DNA from 3 places in the Shewanella yunxiaonensis genome. Region 1 is predicted to be linked to each of the others. Evidence: predicted binding sites of a transcription regulator. Region 1 holds the regulator's gene; each other region holds the start of a gene.

The links. The regulator sigma-54, encoded in region 1, starts transcription at its own class of promoters, with help from an activator protein. The targets are predictions, from matches to a motif close to GTTGGCACGNNNNTNGNNT.
Region 2: pdsR (proteobacterial dedicated sortase system response regulator) is a predicted target of sigma-54. The motif match lies at 965-983, and genes of this name have one in related genera.
Region 3: glnK (P-II family nitrogen regulator) is a predicted target of sigma-54. The motif match lies at 929-947, and genes of this name have one in related genera.

Annotation. Positions count from the first base shown of each region.
Region 1 covers NZ_CP073587.1:506,495-508,700, reverse strand. Annotated here, with positions in the region: gene lptB (LPS export ABC transporter ATP-binding protein) at 1-418, shown strand, start outside; gene KDN34_RS02345 (RNA polymerase factor sigma-54) at 511-1,977, shown strand; gene hpf (ribosome hibernation promoting factor) at 2,007-2,206, shown strand, end outside.
Region 2 covers NZ_CP073587.1:2,209,795-2,212,000, forward strand. Annotated here, with positions in the region: gene KDN34_RS10135 (marine proteobacterial sortase target protein) at 1-105, opposite strand, end outside; gene pdsO (sortase-associated OmpA-like protein PdsO) at 124-855, opposite strand; gene pdsR (proteobacterial dedicated sortase system response regulator) at 1,063-1,755, shown strand; gene pdsS (proteobacterial dedicated sortase system histidine kinase) at 1,752-2,206, shown strand, end outside.
Region 3 covers NZ_CP073587.1:772,071-774,276, forward strand. Annotated here, with positions in the region: gene nrfA (ammonia-forming cytochrome c nitrite reductase) at 1-146, shown strand, start outside; gene KDN34_RS03660 (isochorismatase family protein) at 197-739, opposite strand; gene glnK (P-II family nitrogen regulator) at 995-1,333, shown strand; gene KDN34_RS03670 (ammonium transporter) at 1,345-2,206, shown strand, end outside.

The DNA of each region.
Region 1 (2,206 bases):
GCAGATCAGAAAAGATCTGGATCGCGATGGCCGTGAAGAACAACTGGAACAGTTACTCGAAGAGTTTCACATCACCCATATTCGCGACAGCATGGGGATGTCACTTTCGGGAGGTGAGCGCCGGCGTGTAGAGATTGCCAGAGCCTTGGCCGCAGACCCGAAATTCATTCTGTTGGATGAACCCTTTGCTGGCGTAGACCCCATCTCCGTTATTGATATTAAAAAAATTATTGAACAATTGCGGTCACGTGGACTGGGTGTGCTGATTACGGATCATAACGTGCGTGAAACACTTGATGTTTGTGAACATGCATACATTGTCAGCCACGGACAACTGATCGCCGAAGGCACCCCTGCCGAGATCCTCGACAACCAACAAGTCCGTGCTGTGTACTTGGGTGAACAATTCAAGCTATAGTAAACACCGGGAGCGCTTACAGCTTTAAAACGTTAAAGTCTGTAATTACTAGAATTTTTATAAAGTTATAAGATGTAGGGGTAAGCGGTAACATGAAAACGTCACTCCAGCTCAAACTGGGTCAACAGCTGACCATGACACCTCAACTGCAGCAGGCAATACGTTTGCTGCAGCTGTCGTCGCTGGAGTTACAACAGGAAATTCAAGAAGCCTTAGAAGCAAACCCGCTGCTGGAAGTGAATGAAGACAACCAAAGCACCGACAGCAATCATGATATCGATAACAATTTAGAGGCACCGGAGCCGAGCGAACATATCGAAGATAGTTCGACGGTAGAAACCTCGGATGCACTCACTAGCCAGGCACTCCCTGAAGAGCTGCCAATGGATACTACCTGGGATGAGGTTTTTACTGCCGCTCCGGCTATGTCCAGTGGTCCTATCCGTGATGACGATACCCCATTTCAGGGAGAAACTTCTGAAGGTTTGCATGAACACCTGGAATGGCAGAAGAACCTGACACCGTTCTCAGAAACTGATGCAGCAATCGCCACTGCAATTATCGAAGCGATTGATGATCAAGGATATCTGACGCAAACCACGGAGGATATTCTGGATGCTATGGGCAATCCGGAAATCGAGCTAGAAGAAGTAGAAGCGGTATTGAAACGCATCCAACACTTCGATCCTGTCGGTGTCGCTGCACGGGATCTGCGTGAATGTTTGCTGATCCAGCTGTCGCAATATAGTGATGACACCCCGCATCTCGAAAACGCCATTATGCTGCTGGAACAGCATCTTGACCTGATCGCTGCCAAAGATTATCGCACACTGATGCGCAAGACCCGTTTGAGAGAAGAAGATCTGCGTGACGCGATTAGTTTGATCCAATCGCTTAATCCACGTCCCGGACTATTAGTGCAGCCTCAGGATGACGAGTACGTGATCCCAGATGTCAGCGTGTGGAAGAAAAATGGTCGCTGGGTGGTAGAACTCAACCCAGACTGCATGCCCAAACTCAGTATTAATCAGCAATATGCCGCTATGGCCCGCAGTGCGCGGAGCCAATCCGACAGCCAGTTTATCCGCGGACACCTGCAAGAAGCCAAATGGTTTATCAAGAGTCTGGAAAGCCGCAATGAAACACTACTAAAGGTGGCTAACTGCATTGTACAGTTTCAGCAGGGATTCTTTGAATATGGCGAAGAAGCCATGAAACCGATGGTGCTCAATGATATTGCCGAAGCCGTTGATATGCACGAATCGACAATTTCCCGAGTGACAACGCAGAAATACATGCATACGCCACGCGGTATATTTGAGCTAAAATATTTCTTTTCCAGCCACGTCGGTACTGAAGACGGTGGCGAATGTTCATCGACGGCAATCCGCGCCTTTATCAAAAAACTGGTGGCCGCGGAGAACCAGAAAAAGCCGCTCAGCGACAGCAAAATGGCACAGTTGCTGGCTGAGCAGGGAATTAACGTGGCACGCCGAACCATCGCCAAATACCGCGAAGCCATGATGATCCCACCATCGAATCAGCGTAAGAGTTTGTAATTCCACAGTACCCCTATGGAGGACACCCTATGCAAATCAACCTGGCAGGCCATCATATTGAGATCACCGACTCGTTGCGCAGCTATGTGGAGAGTAAATTTGCAAAACTTGAACGCCATTTCGAACAGATCAATAATGTGCACGTCGTACTCAATGTTGAGAAAGCAATACAACGAGTCGAAGCCAAGCTACATCTGAATGGTGGAGAGGTGCACGGCACCGCAGAACA
Region 2 (2,206 bases), 1.7 Mb from region 1:
CCAGTCAGGCAGAAGCGCCTGACCGTCGTCGCAACGTGATACATCCGCCGTTTCAACACGGCAAGGATGTATTCCGGCAAACGTCTCAAGGAAATCCTTTTTCATCCGTATCTCCTCAACTCGCTACTGATTATTGGCTGCCAACGCTGCATCAGGACTTTGCAGGCGCAAGGTCACCCGACGGTCAAAAAAGTCATTTTCTAGGCTTTCTTTTGGGTTCAAAGGGGCGCTGGCACCATAAGCGTTCGCGGTTAATCTTGCGCCATTCACCCCTTGCTGGATCAGAAACTCCCGTACTGCCTGCACTCGCTGTTCGGATAACTGTTGATTGAATTCCGCCGAACCACGACGGTCAGCATAACCGGACAGCTCCAGCGTCAGCTCTGGTGCAAGACTCATGGCAAACGCGATATCTTGTAACTGCTTCGCGAAATGAGGCTCAATCTCTGCAGTACCGGTACGAAACTGAACATTCATGCCTACCGTCAGTTCCTCCAGTTTCGATGCACGTGCTGCCTGTAAGGTCTTCAGTTGTCGCTGCGCTTCGGTGTATTGCGCTTGTAATTGCTCCAGTGACTGCTGTTTCTGATTAAGCACAGTGATTTGTTGAGCTTGTTCATCCAATGTTTGTTGCTGTGCTTTGAGGTGTTTGTCATCCCCAACGCTCTTCCCCACCAAGCTACCACTAAAGGCCCCGACAATGGCGCCGACTGGGCCGCCAACGACAGCGCCCAAAACCATACCACTACCAAAGCCAATGGCCGCCGGGGTCTGGTTGTCTTGCTGTTCCTGTGCCATCACAGGCATCGCCATCAGAGAAGAGATCACTAAAGCGGAGATAATGTGCTGTTTCATTTCACTGTTTCCTTGTTGTTAGTGTTAAGTCATCGTGCTTTCGATGGGGACATTAAACCTGGGTGAAATGGCGGACACAGGGAGTAAAAATGGCAGTTCGCCGATCAATTGTGGCAACAAAATGGCATTTGCCTGTGAGCACTTTTTTATCGGGCAAATTGTTGTATAGTCACGGCTAATGACTCATAACCCGAGATTTCAGCGCTCATGAAACGCATCGCTATCGTGGAGGATGAAGTTGCTATCCGCGAGAACTATAAGGACGTATTACAAAATCAGGGCTATAGCGTACAAGGTTATGCCAATCGCGCTGAAGCGATGCACGCATTCAATACCCGCCTGCCGGATCTGGCGATTATTGATATTGGGCTGGAACACGAAATAGATGGTGGTTTTACCCTATGTCAGGCATTACGGGCGATGTCTAATGCTTTGCCCATCATATTTCTCACTGCCCGGGACAGCGATTTCGATACGGTTTGCGGATTACGCCTTGGCGCTGATGATTATCTCAGCAAGGATGTCAGTTTTCCGCATTTGCTGGCACGCTTAGCCGCACTGTTTCGGCGCAGTGAATTAGCGGGCAGCGACCTTCAAAGCGAATCATTGATGGAACGCGGTCACTTGTCGATAGATGCTAACCGCATTCAGGTTTGCTGGAAGAATGCCCCAATTGAACTCACGGTGACTGAATTTTGGATGGTACACGCGCTGGCAAAGCATCCCGGCCATGTGCGCAGCCGGGGCGATCTGATGCAGGAAGCCAAAATTTATGTGGATGACAGTACGATCACGTCTCACGTTAAACGTATTCGCAAGAAGTTTCTGGCGCTCGATCCGGAATTCGACTGCATCGATACCGTCTACGGCATGGGCTATCGCTGGGATAGTCAAGCGTGAAGCTGCCGGTTTATCACCCGCCCATCGGTCTGCGCACCAAAACGCTGGTGTTGTCGTTATTTCTGTTAGGTTTGCCCTGGCTCAGTTATCAATACGTCTGGGAAATGGAAAAATACCTGCGTCATGGCCAGGAAAAAACGCTGGAAGGGACGACGCAAGCGTTAGCGACTGCACTACATGAACGCCCCAAGCTCTTTGACTCGCAGGCAAGCTTTCTAAAACAGGTAGAGAAAGGCCGCGACCTCTATGCTTATCCGCTACAAGGCCCGATCCAGCTGGATGGCAAACTGGACGACTGGGAACAATATCGCAGCAAATCGATGGAATACGGCGACGGTTACCGCTTGTTTCTGGCACAAAACAGCGACTCGAAACTGTCATTCCGCCATATGGTGGGCAAATACAGCGGTTACCTCTATGGCTTTTTTGAAGTCACCGATCCGCACGTTGT
Region 3 (2,206 bases), 270 kb from region 1:
TCCCAGACATTTCGACTAAAGCTAAAGCTCAGGCTGCGGTGGGTCTGGATATGAATAAACTGGTTTCTGAAAAAGCCGCATTTAAGAAAGAAGTGTTGCCAGTATGGGATGCTGAAGCGAAGAAACGCGAAGCTACCTATAAATAATCGACATGTAAGATTAAAAGTCCCTGCATAGCGGGGACTTTTTTTATGGGTTATTTGATTAACGACAGTAATTGTCTGAAGCGGTCGCCACTTGCTTGCTGCTGCAGTTCAAACAGCAACGATTCTGTTTGTGTTAACCAGGCACCATGTTGTTGCATCATTTGTAACCCCAACTGGCAGTTGTCGCTATTGCGTGAGTCTACCGCATCTGCAATTACATGGACCTCCATGCCGGCATTTAACAGGTCGCAGCAGGTTTGATAAACGCAGATATGGGTTTCAATCCCGGCCAGTAACACTTTTTTACGACCACTGGTTAATAGTTGCTGACGAAATTCATTGCACTGCCAGCCACTGAAGTGTTCTTTGGCGATTGGTTGAGTGATTTGGCGCAATATAGTGGCCAGTTCTTCGCTGGTAGGTCCGAGTTTATCAGGCAATTGTTCCAGCCATAGCACGGGAATGCCAAACAATGGCATCGCTTTGGCGAGGATTTGTAATTGCTGATGAAGTCGCTCTGTCTGCGCCATGATCCTGGCAAGTTTACCTTGCACATCCACGATCACCAGAATGGTCTCTGTGCTTTCCAACATAATCGCCTCCGCGGTAAATAATCCCTGACAAATTAACCTGTTCCACTCATTGAACCAATAAGGCCAAAGTCGATATTTTGATGCATCAACTTTGTGCAACAAGTTTGGTGATGAACTATTTTGGTGCAACCAAAGGCGCAAAAAAGAGGCGATGTTTAGCTAAGTCATTATAAAACAAAAAATTAACATCTTGGCCTGATGATTGAATTGCTCAAGTCAACATCACACACAAAAAAGGCAATTTGGGAGGTCTCGATGAAATTAGTCAGCGCAATCATCAAGCCATTTAAGCTTGATGATGTCCGCGAGGCAATTGCGGGCATTGGCATAGAAGGTATGACTGTCACTGAAGTAAAAGGCTTTGGCCGTCAAAAAGGGCATACCGAACTCTACCGTGGAGCAGAGTATCAGGTGGATTTTTTGCCGAAAGTAAAATTGGAGATTGCCACCAAGGATGAGAACCTTGAGCACCTGCTTGAAGCCATTACTAATGCGGCTCATACAGGGAAGATTGGCGACGGCAAAATTTTTGTAACCGATCTGGAGCAGGTCATCCGTATCCGCACCGGCGAAACTGATAACGAAGCGCTTTAAAGGGGAAAACGATGGAAGAATTAACCAAATTGGGGGCTTCAGTGACAGAGCTACGCTTTGCACTGGATACGTTTTATCTGCTGATTTCCGGTGCCCTGGTAATGTGGATGGCTGCTGGATTTGCCATGCTGGAAGCTGGTCTGGTCAGAGCGAAAAATACCACAGAAATTCTGACTAAGAACATTGTGCTGTATGCAATTTCTTGTGTGACCTACCTGCTGGTGGGTTACTACATCATGTATGTTGATAATACTGAAGGTGGTTGGCTGCCTAGTTTTGGTGGACTTATCGGTACTCAGGCTGCTGATGCATCACATTCTCTAGAATCCGATTTCTTTTTCCAGGTTGTGTTCGTAGCAACTGCCATGTCAATCGTTTCTGGTGCCGTTGCCGAACGTATGAAGCTGTGGGCTTTCCTGGCATTCAGCGTAGTGATGACTGCGTTCATCTATCCCGTTGAAGGTTTCTGGACTTGGGGCGGTGGTTTCCTTAAAGCCGCTGGTTTCTCTGACTTCGCGGGTTCTGGCATCGTACACTTGGCCGGTGCTTCTGCGGCGTTGGCTGGTGTGTTACTGCTCGGTGCCCGTAAAGGTAAATTTGGTGCAGATGGTTCTGTAACGCCTATTCCTGGTTGTAACTTGCCTCTAGCAACATTAGGTACCATCATTCTGTGGATGGGCTGGTTCGGATTTAACGGCGGTTCACAGCTGGCTATCTCTAGCATGGCTGACGCCGATGCCGTTGGTAAGGTGTTTGTGAACACTAACTCCGCTGCCGCATTTGGTGCTGTATCTGCGCTGATCGTCTGTAAAGTGGTATGGGGCAAAGCAGATCTGACCATGATCCTGAACGGTGCTTTGGCTGGTCTGGTAG